DNA from 2 places in the Streptomyces sp. NBC_01471 genome. Region 1 is predicted to be linked to the other one. Evidence: riboswitches for the same ligand, from Rfam matches in the RefSeq annotation. Region 1 holds a riboswitch; the other holds the start of a gene.
What was found. A riboswitch is a leader RNA that binds a small molecule or an ion and turns the genes downstream of it on or off. The one in region 1 is predicted to bind glycine.
Positions count from the first base shown of each region.

Region 2: another riboswitch for glycine. It lies ahead of gcvP (aminomethyl-transferring glycine dehydrogenase); the one in region 1 lies ahead of gcvT (glycine cleavage system aminomethyltransferase GcvT).

Region 1 is NZ_CP109450.1:1,992,457-1,999,823, reverse strand. Features, by position in the region: gene glyA (serine hydroxymethyltransferase) at 1-866, opposite strand, end outside; gene gcvH (glycine cleavage system protein GcvH) at 883-1,263, opposite strand; gene gcvT (glycine cleavage system aminomethyltransferase GcvT) at 1,331-2,446, opposite strand; glycine riboswitch at 2,588-2,683, opposite strand; gene OG285_RS08775 (AAA family ATPase) at 2,832-3,596, shown strand; gene OG285_RS08770 (enhanced serine sensitivity protein SseB) at 3,643-4,392, shown strand; gene OG285_RS08765 (enhanced serine sensitivity protein SseB C-terminal domain-containing protein) at 4,636-5,406, shown strand; gene OG285_RS08760 (ABC transporter permease) at 5,744-6,742, shown strand; gene OG285_RS08755 (ABC transporter substrate-binding protein) at 6,789-7,367, shown strand, end outside.
Region 2 is NZ_CP109450.1:6,949,845-6,957,211, forward strand. Features, by position in the region: gene OG285_RS31200 (DNA polymerase IV) at 1-942, shown strand, start outside; gene OG285_RS31205 (PRC-barrel domain-containing protein) at 858-1,235, opposite strand; glycine riboswitch at 1,376-1,474, shown strand; gene gcvP (aminomethyl-transferring glycine dehydrogenase) at 1,662-4,547, shown strand; gene OG285_RS31215 (DUF5999 family protein) at 4,643-4,846, opposite strand; gene OG285_RS31220 (hypothetical protein) at 5,150-5,740, opposite strand; gene OG285_RS31225 (glutamate--cysteine ligase) at 6,282-7,367, shown strand, end outside.

The DNA of each region.
Region 1 (7,367 bases):
GTGCGCTGCTGGCGCTCCTTGAACTCGTCCGTCGCCGCGACCTTGAAGGAGACCGCCTTGGCCGCGATCACGTGCTCCAGCGGGCCGCCCTGCTGACCGGGGAAGACCGCGGAGTTGATCTTCTTCGCCAGCTCGGCGGTGGAGAGGATCACGCCACCGCGCGGGCCGCCCAGCGTCTTGTGCGTGGTCGTGGTGACGACGTGCGCGTGCGGGACGGGCGAGGGGTGCAGCCCCGCGGCCACCAGGCCCGCGAAGTGCGCCATGTCGACCATCAGGTACGCGCCGACCTCGTCGGCGATCCGCCGGAAAGCGGCGAAGTCCAGCTGGCGCGGGTAGGCGGACCAGCCGGCCACGATCAGCTTCGGCTGGGACTCCTTGGCGAGGCGGGCGACCTCGGCCATGTCGACCTCGCCGGTCTCCTCGTCGACGTGGTACGCGACCACGTTGTAGAGCTTGCCGGAGAAGTTGATCTTCATCCCGTGGGTCAGGTGCCCGCCGTGGGCGAGGTTCAGACCCATGATCGTGTCGCCGGGCTTGAGCAGCGCGAACATCGCGGCAGCGTTCGCCTGGGCGCCCGAGTGGGGCTGGACGTTCGCGTGCTCGGCGCCGAAGAGCGCCTTGACGCGGTCGATCGCGATCGTCTCGATGACGTCGACGTGTTCGCAGCCGCCGTAGTAGCGGCGGCCCGGGTAGCCCTCGGCGTACTTGTTGGTGAGGACGGAGCCCTGGGCCTCCATGACCGCGACCGGAGCGAAGTTCTCCGAGGCGATCATTTCGAGGGTGGACTGCTGGCGGACCAGCTCGGCGTCGACAGCGGCGGCGACGTCCGGGTCGAGCTCGTGGAGGGAGGAATCAAGAAGTGACATCAATAGTCCCTAGTCCCTAGTTGCCGGCGGAGAAAGCGGCGTACTCGTCGGCGGAGAGCAGGTCGTCCGGCTCGCCGGTGACGCTCACCTTGAACAGCCAACCACCCTCGTACGGGGCGGTGTTCACCAGCGACGGGTCGTCGACGACGTCCTGGTTGACCGCGGTGATCTCACCGGAGACCGGGGCGTACAGATCGCTGACCGACTTGGTCGACTCCAGCTCGCCGCAGGTCTCACCCGCGGTGACCGTGTCACCGACCTCAGGGAGCTGGGCGAAGACGACGTCACCGAGCGCGTTGGCCGCGAACTCCGTGATGCCGACCGTCGAGACGCCGTCCTCGGCGACCGACAGCCACTCGTGCTCCTTGCTGTAACGCAGCTGCTGGGGGTTGCTCATGACCTGATTCTCCTGGATGCGGGGGAGTGCTGGTGAACAGTGGTCTTACGGGCTGAGATGGTGTGGGTCACTTCTGGCGCTTGTAGAAGGGGAGGGCCACGACCTCGTACGGCTCATGCGTACCGCGGATGTCCACGCCCACCCCGGACGTGCCGGGCTCGGCGTGGGCCGCGTCGACGTACGCGATGGCGATCGGCCTGCCCAGGGTCGGCGAAGGGGCGCCCGACGTGACCTCGCCGACGACCTGGCCGTCCGCGACGACCTGGTAGCCCGCGCGGGGGACCCGGCGGCCCTCGGCGATCAGGCCGACCAGCTTGCGCGGCGGGGCCGCGGCGGCGCGCTCGGCGGCGGCCTCCAGGGACGTACGCCCGACGAAGTCGCCCTCCTTCTCGAACTTGACGACCCGGCCGAGACCGGCGTCGAAGGGGGTCAGCGCCGTGGTCAGCTCATGACCGTAGAGCGGCATGCCCGCCTCCAGGCGCAGTGTGTCGCGGCAGGAGAGGCCACAGGGCACCAGGCCGGCCGGCGTGCCCGCCTCCGTCAGCGCCTGCCAGACCTTCTCGGCGTCGGAGGGGGCGACGAACAGCTCGAACCCGTCCTCGCCCGTGTAGCCGGTCCTGGCGATGAGCGCCTGGACACCGGCGACGGTGCCGGGCAGGCCCGCGTAGTACTTCAGCCCGTCCAGGTCGGCGTCCGTGAGCGATTTCAGGATGCCGGAGGATTCCGGGCCCTGTACGGCCAGCAGGGCGTACGCGTCGCGGTCGTCCCGTACGACGGCGTCGAAGCCGCCCGCGCGGGCGGTCAGGGCGTCCAGGACCACCTGCGCGTTGCCGGCGTTGGCGACGACCATGTACTCCTGCTCGCTGAGCCGGTACACGATCAGGTCGTCCAGGATCCCGCCGTCCTCCTGGCAGATCATGGTGTAGCGGGCACGGCCGTTGCCGACGGTGCCGATGTTCCCGACCAGCGCGTAGTCGAGCAGCCGCACGGCCTGCGGACCGCTGACGGTGATCTCGCCCATGTGGGAGAGGTCGAAGAGGCCGGCGTGCGTCCGTACGGCGTTGTGCTCGTCGCGCTCACTGCCGTAGCGCAGCGGCATGTCCCAGCCCGCGAAGTCGGTCATGGTCGCGCCCAGTGACCGGTGCAGGGCGTCGAGTGCTGTGAGACGGGGCGTGGGGCTCATATGCGGTACTCCCGGGGCATGACAGACGAGGACGATCCTCCCCATCTGTCATCGGAACCTGAGAGGTTCGCCGGCGCCTGTCGGGAGCGCGCGGCTTGCACCTTGGGTGGGACCGCAGGGCGGCCCGCTTTTCAGATCTGCCTCGTCCGCGCGGTACGGGGCCTGAGAGATTACAAGGGAGGGACTTGCTCCTTCGGCGCCCCGGCCAGTGGCCGGGGACTCTCCCGCGCGGATTCGAACGGCCTGTATGGAGTTGGCGCGCACATCATCGCATGCCGGGCGGGCGGCGCCTCACTGGTGTCGCATTACTCTTTCTTTACACTTCCTCAGCGGGGGTATGCAGAAAGACGCAGGCAGTGCGGGTGGCCCGACAGGGGGAGCGGCCATGGTGGGGCAGGAGTGGCGTACGGATCCGGCGGCGGACGCGGCGCCGGACACGGCATCCGGCGGGCCGGGGGTGCCCGTCCCGCCCGGGGGGACGGTGTGGCCCGAACGGACGGTACGGCCCGGCCGGAAGACGGCCCGGCGCGGGCCGCCCGAGGTACGGGACCTGCGCCGGCGGGCGGGCCGCAGCCCGCACCGCCTGGTGTTCGCCGCCGGGGACGTGGTGGTCCTGTCCGGCCTGCCGGGCAGCGGCAAGTCCACGCTCTTACGCAGGGCCGCCGGGGCGCACGGGATCGACTCGCAGGACACCCGGGACCGCTGGGAGCGCCGGATGCCCCGTTGCCTGCCGTACTGGAGCTACCGCCCGCTGGTGCGGGCCGCCCACTACGGCAGGCTGTGGCGCACTCTGCGCTCGGGCGCCGGTGTCGTCGTGCACGACTGCGGTACGCACCCCTGGGTGCGGGCCCTGCTGGCCCGTGCGGCACGGCGCCGCCGCAGGGCCCTGCATCTGCTGCTGCTCGACGTGGCACCCGGAGTGGCGCTGGCCGGTCAGGCGGAGCGCGGCCGGAAGGTCTCCGCGTACGCCTTCGCCCGGCACCGCAGGGCGGTCGCCGGGCTGGTCCGGGACGCCGAGCGGGCGCGGCTGCCCGAGGGGTGCGGTTCGGTCGTGCTGCTCGACCGCGACGCGGCGGCCGTACTGCGCCTGATCGGGTTCGGGGCGGCGGTCCGACCGGGCCCCCCTCTCTATCGTGGGGGAGGCCGTTAGGGTCGGTCGGCAGGTGAACAGGTGAGAAGGGGATACCTCGGTGGACATGGCATGGCCGGGAAATGAGCTCGAAGAGGTTCTGACCGCTTCGGTCGGGAACCCCGCCGCGGGCGGCCGGCTGATCGAGGTGCTGGGGCGCAGCAACCTCTGGGTCCCGCTGCCCAACGGCGGTGGGCAGGAGAGCGGTTCGCTCGACCTGCCCACCGTGGAGATCGAGGGCGGGGCCTATGTCCCCGTCTTCAGCTCCGAGGCGCAGTTCCTCCAGTGCGTCGGCTCGCACTACTCCTTCGCGGTGGCCCCGGCGGTCGAGTTCGCCCGGGGGCTGCCGCCGCAGCTGGGCGTCGCGGTGAACCCGGGCGGTGCGATCGGCATGCCGCTGCCGCCGCCCGCCGTGGCCGAACTGTGCCGGAGCGGCCGGACCTCCCTCGACGGGCCCGCGACCGGCGGCCGGGTGCGGCTCTTCGAGCCGGACTGGCAGGAGGAGCCGGTCGACTTCCTGTCCGCCGCCGCCGGCGAGTTCGAGGAGTCCGGCGTGGTCCGCTCGGCGCGCCGGGCCCTCGCCTCCATCGAGGGCGGCGACCCGGTCCTCTTCGTCGGGGTCGAGTTCGCGACGTGGGACGGCGCGGGGCGCAACGCCCCGATGGACGCGCTCGGCCGGGCCCTGCACCGGGTCGAGGTGCCCTGGCCGGTCAACCTCGTCCTGCTGGACGTGGCTCAGGACCCGGTCGCGGACTGGATGCTGGAGAGGGTCAGGCCGTTCTACGTCAGGGCCGATGCCGCGGGGCCGGTGCTGTAGGGGCGAGAACCACGGGGGGCCGGAGGTCCGGTGCCGCACGGGCACCGGGAACCAACGGCCGCCTAAGCTGGTCTGATGCGTGGGACGACCGGCGCGCGGATCGGCCGGAACCGCACGGACCGGATGGCACGGACCGGATCGCAGGACCGGACAGCAGGGACCGGATCGTGCGGCTGAATCGCGCGCGCCGCGTCCCGGCGCACGGAACGTCAACGGGTGGATCAAAGAGGGGCGGGACCCAGGGTGAGCGCGTCGGGCACGACGGCCGGGCAGGTCGAGCAGATGCTGCTCCAGGTGACCCCCGGGCGGTACGACGCCTATGAGGCACTGCTGCAGGCGCTCGCCGACAGCCAGGTCTGGATGCTGCTCTGGCACGGCCAGGCCGGGTCACCGGACGCCCAGTACGGGAACATGGAGATCGAAGGCCTCGGCTACGCCCCGTGTGTGACGTCGGCTCAGGAGCTGGCGGTCTCCGGCTGGAACCGTTCGCACGAGGTGGTCACAGGACGTGACATCGCCCGCTCCCTCTATCCGGACCACTGGGGAATCTGGCTCAATCCGCATGCCCCCGGCGGCGGTGTCGGCATCCCCTGGACCGATCTGCGGCGGATCGCCACCGGCCTCGACCGGATGCCGGCCGGACCGCTGCGGCTGTCCGAGCCGGCCATCGAGATCCCGCAGTTCTACGCGCTGCTCACGCAGAGCGCCCACCACACCCCGGCGGTCCGCTCGTTGAGCCGGGTCTGGGTGCAGCCCGCGCTCGGCACCCCGTATCTGGCCATCGGGCTGGATCTGTACGACACCGGCCAGCAGTCCGTGGATTCGGTGCGGGCGATGATGCAGCAGTCGATCGCCGCGGTCCCCGAGGGGCTGCCCGTGTCGACCGTGGCGATGTCCGACGCGTACGACCCGGTCGGGATGTGGCTGCGGGCCAACTCCCGCCCCTTCTACGACCGTGAGGCCCATGCGGCCCCCTCTCCCGCGGCGGGATACGGCTACCCGCCGGTAGGCTGAGTGCACCAATTGGGCCGTCAATAACGGCTGTTGGGCGTGATGTCCGAACTGGCTCATTAGCGAGGAAAGTTTCCGCTCAGTCGAGCCCGGCGTCCGGATAACGGAAGTCCATTGACCGCATCACGGTTACGCATACATTCACCGCCAGGGCTGGCGGGTGATCGCAACCGCAATGAAGACTCCCTGAAGCGAGCGTTGCCGTGCCTTTGTGCGGCGCGCTGCGAACACATTCCGTCACTTCAGCACAGTGGCATCACTCGATGCGCTTGATGCACAGCAGCCGCCACCGCGGCAGGTATGGGCCGGCCACCGCCGGCCGGGAGGGGTCAAAGGCACTGTGACCGCACCGATCGAGACCACCGGATCGACTGCCGAAGCGCAGCCGGAGGCAGTACTCACGGGGGCCACGCAGAGCCAGATCGAGGGCCGTTCGCTCGGCCGGATCGCCTGGACGCGTTTCAAGCGGGACAAGGTCGCCATCGCCGGCGGGGTCGTCGTGATCCTGCTGGTGCTGGTCGCCGTCCTCTCCAAGCCGATCCAGTCGATGTTCGGGCTCGACCCCAACGACTTCCACCAGAACCTGGTCGACCCGGCTCTGCTGGGGCCCAAGGGCAGCTTCGGCGGCATCAGTTGGAGCCACCCGCTGGGTGTGGAGCCGCAGACCGGCCGGGACATCCTGGCGCGCATCATCGAGGGCTCCTGGGTCTCCCTGGTGGTCGCCGCGGGGTCGACGCTCCTCTCGGTGGTCATCGGCGTCGTGATGGGCGTGGTGGCCGGCTTCTACGGCGGCTGGGTGGACAGCGGCATCAGCCGCCTGATGGACACCTTCCTGGCGTTCCCGCTGCTGCTGTTCGCGATCTCCATCTCCGCATCGCTGCAGGGCAACGCGTTCGGCCTCAGCGGTCTGACGCTCCGTATCTGCGTGCTGATCTTCGTGATCGGATTCTTCAACTGGCCCTACATGGGCCGCATCGTCCGCGCGCAGACGCTCAGTCTGCGTGAACGGGAGTTCGTCGAGGCCGCCCGCTCGCTGGGGGCCCGCGGGCCCTTCATCCTCTTCCGTGAACTGCTCCCGAACCTGGTCGCGCCGATCCTCGTCTACTCGACGCTGCTGATCCCCACCAACATCCTCTTCGAGGCGTCCCTGAGCTTCCTCGGCGTGGGCATCCAGCCGCCGCAGGCCTCCTGGGGCGGCATGTTGTCCACCGCGGTCGACCTCTACCAGGTGGACCCGATGTTCATGGTCATTCCCGGCCTGGCGATCTTCATCACCGTGCTGGCCTTCAATCTGCTGGGTGACGGGCTGCGTGACGCACTCGACCCCCGTGGCAAGTAATCGCGGCCGTGCCGCACAACGGACAACCGAGGGGGCTTTCCTCAGCATGAAGAGCAGAAAGACGGCAGCGGCGATAGCCGCGACGGTAGCGCTGGGGCTCGCTGCCACCGCTTGCGGGGGCGGCGACAGTGGCGGCGGGGGCAGCCACGGCAAGGCCGACGCAGCTCTGACCAGCATCGTCAACAAGACCGACAAGAAGGGGGGGACGGTCACCTACGAGCACTCGAGTGCCGCCGACTCCCTGGACCCCGGCAACACGTACTACGGCTGGGTGCAGAACTTCTCCCGCCTCTACGCGCGTGCGCTGGTGACCTTCAACCCGGCTCCGGGCAAGGACGGGCTCAAGATCGTGCCCGACCTGGCGACGAGCCTGGGCAAGGCGTCCCCGGACGCCAAGACCTGGACGTACCACCTCCGCAAGGGCGTGAAGTTCCAGGACGGCACCGTGATCACCTCGAAGGACGTCAAGTACGCCGTCGAGCGGACCTTCGCCCGTGAGGCGCTGTCCAACGGGCCCACGTACTTCAGCACGTACCTCAAGGACGGCGACAAGTACAAGGGTCCCTACAAGGACAAGTCGCCCGACGGTCTCAAGTCCATCGAGACGCCGGACGACTCCACGATC
Region 2 (7,367 bases), 5.0 Mb from region 1:
GAGGACGAGCTCGTCCGGCTGCTGGGCAAGGCGCACGGCGCCTCGCTGTACCGGATGGCGCTCGGCCACGACGACCGCCCTGTGGTGTCCGAGCGGGACACCAAATCGGTCTCGGTGGAGGACACCTTCGATGTGGACCTGCACGACCGGGTGCGGGTGCGGGCGGAGGTGGTGCGGCTGGCAGGCCGGTGCGTGGAGCGGTTGCGGGCCGCCGGGCGGTCCGGGCGGACGGTGGTGCTGAAGGTCCGGCGGTACGACTTCTCGACGCTGACCCGGTCCGAGACGCTCCGGGGGCCCACGGACGACCCTGAGGTCGTACGGGAGGCCGCGGGGCGGCTGCTGGAGAGCGTGGACACCACGGGCGGGGTGAGGCTGCTCGGGGTGGGCGTCACCGGCCTCGCGGACTTCACCCAGGAGGACCTGTTCGCGCAGGCGGCCACGGAGCGGGCCGCCGTGCGGGAGTCCACGGTGGACGAGGCGCCGTCCGGGCCCGCGGCGGCGCCGGCGCCGTCTCCGGACGAGCCGCCGGCCGGCACCGGGCGCCGCTGGCTCGCCGGGCACGACGTGCACCACGACGAGTACGGCGCGGGATGGGTGCAGGGCAGCGGCGTCGGCCGGGTGACGGTGCGCTTCGAGGACCCGTACGCGACCGGGCCCGGCCGGGTGCGGACCTTCGGGGTCGATGATCCCGCCCTCAGGCCGTCGGATCCGCTGCCGCTGGTCCGGGCTGCCCCGGCCGATCCGGATCCGGACGGACCGGACGGGACGCCAGGGGGGAGGGAAGCGGACACCGGCGAGAAGCCCGGAAATCCGGAGGGTCCTGAGGAGACAGCACCGCCGGGGGCGGATCCGGAGGGTCAGGTGCGTTCCTCTTCGCCCGCGAGCCGGCCGAAGTCCCGGTCGGGGGGCGGCGGCGTGGGGGCGGAGATACCGAGCCCGTAGTGGTGGTAGAGCTGGAGCTCCTGCTCGGGCGAGAGATGGCGGCCGACACCGAAGTCCGGTGCTTCCTTGATCAGGGTGCGGTCGAAGGGCACCCGCAGGGTTTCCCTGACGAGTTCGCTCGGCTTCAGGGGGACGAACGCGTCCCGGCTGAACAGCCCGGTGCGGACCGCGGCCCACTCGGGCACTCCGGTGGCGTCGTCGAGGTAGACCTCGTCCACGGTGCCTATTTTGAGGCCACTGCGGTCGAACGCCTTGCGTCCGATCAGGCTGCGCGGATCTATGTCGGTCTGCACGGTCCCTCCAACTGATCGCAACGGATCACGATGTACCCCGCCCCCTGCGAAGGTCTCCCCCTCAGGGAAGTCCAGATCCGTGGTATCGGCCACTCGAACACCGTGCGAAGTGGCTCGCTGGTAGGCTGACCAGTGGCTGCTGACCCCGCGCGGGAGAGCCCTTCGGACGCTTTGTCCGTGGGCGCCGAAGGAGCAAATCCTCCCCGGAATCTCTCAGGCACACGTACCGCGCGGACGAGGTCACTCTGGAAAGCAGGGCGGGCGTCGGGCGGGCACGTCCGGATCCCTACCTCACCGACGGTGAAAGCGGGCACGTCGAGCGACGGGCCCGTGAAACTCTCAGGTTGAGATGACAGAGGGGGAGGCCGTCCGGGTACCCGTGCCGTGGTACCCCTCGCAGGTCGTAACGACCAGGAGGCCTCCGCCATGACTGCCCACCGCATTCCGCTCTCCCAGCTGGAGCGTGGCATCCCCTTCGAGCAGCGCCATATCGGGCCCGACGCAGAGGCCCAGGCCAAGATGCTCGCCCAGGTCGGCTACGGATCGCTCTCGGAGCTCACCTCGGCCGCCGTGCCCGAGGTCATCAAGAGCGCCGAGGCGCTGAACCTCCCGGACGCGCGGACCGAGGCCGAGGTCCTCGCCGAGCTGCGTTCCCTGGCCGACCGCAACCAGGTCCTCGCCCCGATGATCGGCCTCGGCTACTACGGCACGTTCACCCCGCCGGTCATCCTGCGCAACGTCATGGAGAACCCCGCCTGGTACACGGCGTACACGCCCTACCAGCCGGAGATCTCGCAGGGGCGCCTGGAGGCGCTGCTGAACTTCCAGACCGTTGTCGCCGACCTGACGGGCCTGCCCACCTCGGGCGCCTCGCTGCTGGACGAAGGCACCGCCGCGGCCGAGGCGATGTCCCTCGCGCGCCGCGTCGGCAAGGTCAAGAACGGTGTCTTCCTGGTCGACGCCGACGCCCTGCCGCAGACCGTCGCAGTGATCCGGACTCGGGCCGAGCCGGCCGGTGTCGAGGTCGTCGTCGCCGACCTCGGAGACGGCATCCCCGCCGCGGTGGCCGAGCGCGGCGTCTTCGGCGTACTGCTCCAGTACCCGGGCGCCTCCGGCCGTGTCCGCGACATCGCCCCCGTCATCGAGCAGGCGCACGAGCTGGGCGCCGTCGTCACCGTCGCCGCCGATCTGCTGGCGCTGACCCTGCTCACCTCGCCCGGGGAGCTGGGCGCCGACATCGCGGTCGGTACGACCCAGCGGTTCGGCGTCCCGATGGGCTTCGGCGGTCCGCACGCCGGGTTCATGGCCGTACGCGAGAAGTTCGCGCGCAGCCTGCCGGGGCGGCTCGTCGGTGTCTCCGTCGACGCCGACGGCAACAAGGCCTACCGGCTGGCCCTCCAGACCCGTGAGCAGCACATCCGCCGCGAGAAGGCCACCAGCAACATCTGCACCGCGCAGGTGCTCCTCGCCGTGATGGCCGGGATGTACGCGGTCTACCACGGCCCGGACGGTCTGCGGGAGATCGCCCGGCGCACCCACCGGTACGCGGCCATCCTCGCCGAGGGGCTGCGGGCCGCGGGCGTCGACGTCGTGCACGGCGACTACTTCGACACCCTCACCGTACGGACCGGCGGCAGGGCCGCCGAGGTCGCCGCCGCCGCCCGCGCGGGCGGGGTCAACCTGCACCAGGTCGACGCCGACCTGATCTCCGTCTCCTGCGACGAGACCACCACGCGCACCCAGCTCGCCGCCGTCTGGGCCGCCTTCGGCGCCGCGGGCGACATCGAGGCGCTCGACGAGCGGACCGCCGACGCGCTGCCCGCCGGGCTGCTGCGCCAGGACACCGTCCTCACCCACCCGGTCTTCCACCAGCACCGCTCCGAGACGGCGATGCTGCGCTACCTGCGCAAGCTCGCCGACCGCGACTACGCGCTGGACCGCGGCATGATCCCGCTCGGCTCCTGCACCATGAAGCTCAACGCCACCACCGAGATGGAGCCGGTCACCTGGCCCGAGTTCGGTGCGATGCACCCCTTCGCCCCGGTCGAGCAGGCGCAGGGCTATCTGACGCTCATCCACGAGCTGGAGGAACAGCTCGCCGAGGTCACCGGCTACGACAAGGTCTCGCTCCAGCCCAACGCGGGCTCGCAGGGCGAGCTGGCCGGTCTGCTGGCCGTGCGGGCCTACCACCGCGCCAACGGGGACACCGCGCGTACCGTCTGCCTCATCCCGTCGTCGGCGCACGGCACCAACGCCGCCAGCGCCGTGATGGCCGGTATGAAGGTCGTCGTCGTGAAGACCCGCGAGGACGGCGACGTCGACGTCGAGGACCTGAACGCCAAGATCGAGCAGTACCGCGACGAGCTGTCCGTGCTGATGGTCACCTATCCGTCGACCCACGGTGTCTTCGAGGAGCACATCACCGACATCTGCGCCGCCGTGCACGACGCGGGCGGCCAGGTGTACGTCGACGGGGCCAACCTGAACGCGCTGGTCGGGCTCGCCAAGCCCGGCAAGTTCGGCTCGGACGTCTCGCACCTCAATCTGCACAAGACCTTCTGCATCCCGCACGGCGGCGGCGGCCCCGGTGTCGGCCCCGTCGGCGTACGGGCCCACCTGGCGCCGTACCTGCCCAACCACCCGCTCCAGCCGACCGCCGGTCCCGCGACGGGCGTCGGTCCGGTCTCGGCCGCACCGTGGGGCTCGGCCGGCATCCTGCCGATCTCCTGGGCGTACGTACGTCTCATGGGTGGTGAGGGGCTCAAGCGGGCGACGCAGGTCGCGGTGCTGGCCGCCAACTACATCGCCAAGCGTCTCGAACCGCACTATCCGGTGCTGTACACGGGCCCCCAGGGGCTGGTCGCGCACGAGTGCATCGTCGATCTGCGGCCGCTGTCGAAGGCGACGGGTGTGAGTGTCGACGACATCGCCAAGCGCCTCATCGACTACGGCTTCCACGCGCCGACGATGTCGTTCCCGGTGGCCGGAACGCTGATGATCGAGCCCACCGAGAGCGAGGACCTGGCGGAGCTCGACCGGTTCTGTGACACGATGATCGCGATCCGCGCCGAGATCGAGAAGGTCGCGTCGGGCGAGTGGGCGGCGGACGACAACCCGCTGCGCAACGCCCCGCACACCGCGGCGGCGCTGGGCGGTGAGTGGACCCACGCGTACACCCGCGAGGAGGCCGTCTTCCCGGCCGGTGTCTCGCCGGCCGACAAGTACTGGCCGCCGGTGCGCCGGATCGACGGGGCCTTCGGCGACCGCAACCTGGTCTGCTCCTGCCCGCCGCTGGACGCGTACGACAGCTGACGGACATGCGGGAGGGCCGGTTCGGGGATGTCACCCGGGCCGGCCCTTCGTCGTCTCTGCCAGTTCTGTTCTGTTTTCCGGGATGGAGCAGGGGATCAGGCCGCGGTCGCCAGTCCCGAACCCACCGGGCGGTGCGGCGCGATGATCCGGCCGTCGGGCAGCAGTTCACCGGTGTCCTCGAAGATGAGAACGCCGTTGCACAGCAGACTCCAGCCCTGCTCCGGATGGTGCGCCACGAGGAGCGCGGCCTCCCGGTCGGCGGAGGCGGCTGACGGGCAGGTGGGCTGGTGCTGGCACATGGATGCGTTCTTTCGCTGCGTTGTAGTGAGTGTCCTGCGGCTCGATGCGGATTTCATGGCCGCCCCCCGTATTCAGTCGGTGGTCCCAGTGTTGCCCCACGGGCGTCGATCCGCAGGGATTTCACGGCACCACTTGCTACAGCATAAGGACGCATCACCCGTGCGGACGGTTCAGCTCAACTCGACTGGCTCTTCGGGTGGTTCGGAGGTGGCCCGACCGGGCTAGTCCGGATGGGTGGGAGGAGCGCCGCGCCCCGCGACCTGAGGTGGTCACGGGGCACGCCGGTGGTGTGATCGCGGCCGTCAGGCGGGAGAGCTCAGCAGCGGGGGCGACAGCCGCATCGTCATCACCGGCAGCAGGTCCGCGACCTGGTGCGGGCGGTGCGCGGCGATACCGGGCGGTGCGGGCGCGAGGGGCACGAGCAGATCGGTGGGGGCCGGCATCGTGCCGGAGGCCGAGGCATCGGCCCCGGTGTCACCGTGCAGCCACAGCGTCAGCATGTAGAGCTCCGGCACGGACAGCAGCCTGGGCTGGAACGGTGTGTCCATCGCCTCGGCCTGGCGCAGAGCGCTCCCGGTGGCGGTGGCGTAGGGACCTTCGAAGAAGTGCGAGAAGGTCCAGCCGTCGGCGGTGAGTTTCGTGTCCGCGGCGGCCACGGCGCGGTCGCCGCTGTGGATCAGGAAGCGCCAGCCGGTGAGCCGGGTACGCGGGGTCCCGCCGCTCGGCATGATCTGGTCCAGCACATAGACGGGCAGGGGGAGTTCGGGGGTGAGCGGCCCCGGGGCCGAGCGGAGCGCCGGGGTTCGGGCCTCGCGTACGGCAGTGGGGGAGCCGAGTGCCGCGAGGACGCTGCGCAGGGCCGGCGCGGGAGCCGGAGGGACATACAGCGGCATGATGTGGGTCGCCTCTCACTTCGGAGACACGTTGATGCGTGGGCGGTGCGGACGGCACTGTCAGCAGGCAGGGGCAGAGGGGGGCCGTGGGGCGTGGAGGGGTACCGCACTCTCCGGGGGCCGGGGCGCCAACTCTCTGCCTCGTTTGCGGAGTTTATACGACACGTGTTCACACGGTGTTTCAGCTAGCTGACGTGAATATTGCAAACAAGTCGGTATTCGGTCTTTCCCCTGCGGAGATTATCCCGATTTAACGTACGTGCACTCTTTGTGGCCTCACGGTTTGCCGTGTGAGTGGTCGGCCGAAAACCGTCGGTCGTTTTCACCGGCTCCACAGAACCGGGTCCACAGAACTTCACAGGCTTCACGGAGTTGGAAACTGCTCCAGGCGTCATGCCTGGCGAATGTGCCACATGGCATCTTCTGGCCACCCTACTCGCTCCCGGCTCCGGGCGGGGAGTTACGGATCACCGGGGGTGGGCATTATCGACCGTGACCCGGGCGGCCGCTGTGGCCGCACACGGGTGGAAGGGGGGCACCGATGGGCGAGAAGCTGGATGCAGACGGAGTCGGTCCGTCGGGCCGGCAGCGGTACCGCAGGAAGCTTCAGCAGTGTCTGGAGGTGCTGGAGCGATTGCTGGAGGAGAAGAGGTTCGACCGCCCGAGAAATATGATGGGGATGGAGATCGAACTCAATCTCGCGGGCGCCGACGGCATGCCGAGGATGATGAATGCGGAGGTTCTCGACCGGATCGCGAGCCATGATTTCCAGACGGAACTCGGGATGTTCAATCTCGAAGTGAATATCGTCCCGCACCGGTTGGGCGGCCGTGTCTTCGACCAGCTGGCCGAGGAGCTGCGTACCGGTCTCGCGTACGCGCACAGGAAGGCATCCGAAGTCGGCGCGGGGATCGTGATGATCGGAATCCTGCCGACCCTCGGCCCGCAGGATCTGGTCTCCGCCAACCTTTCGGCGGCCGACCGCTACACCCTCCTCAACAATGAGATGCGCGCGGCCCGCGGCGAGGACTTCGACCTCGACATCACCGGCGTCGAACAGCTGACCTGCACGTCCTCCTCGATCGCGCCCGAAGCGGCCTGTACGTCGGTGCAGTTGCACCTTCAGGTCACCCCGGAGCGCTTCGCCGACGTGTGGAACGCGGCGCAGGCCGTCGCCGCCGTCCAGATCGCGCTCGGCGCCAACGCGCCCTTCCTGTTCGGCAAGGAGCTGTGGCGGGAGTCCCGGCCGCCGCTCTTCCTCCAGGCGACCGATGTGCGCCCGCCGGAGTTCCGGGCCCAGGGGGTGCGGCCGCGGACCTGGTTCGGGGAGCGCTGGATCGACTCGGCGTACGAGCTCTTCGCGGAGAACCTCAGGTACTTTCCGCCGCTGCTGCCGCTGTGCGACGACGAGGACCCGCTGCGGGTGCTCGACGACGGCGGGGTGCCGGGCCTCCAGGAGCTCGTCCTGCACAACGGCACCGTCTACCGCTGGAACCGCCCGGTGTACGACGTGGCCGACGGCGTACCGCATCTGCGGGTCGAGAACAGGGTGCTGCCCGCCGGGCCCACCGTCACGGACGTGCTGGCCAACGCGGCGCTCTACTACGGGCTCGTGAGGGCGCTCGCC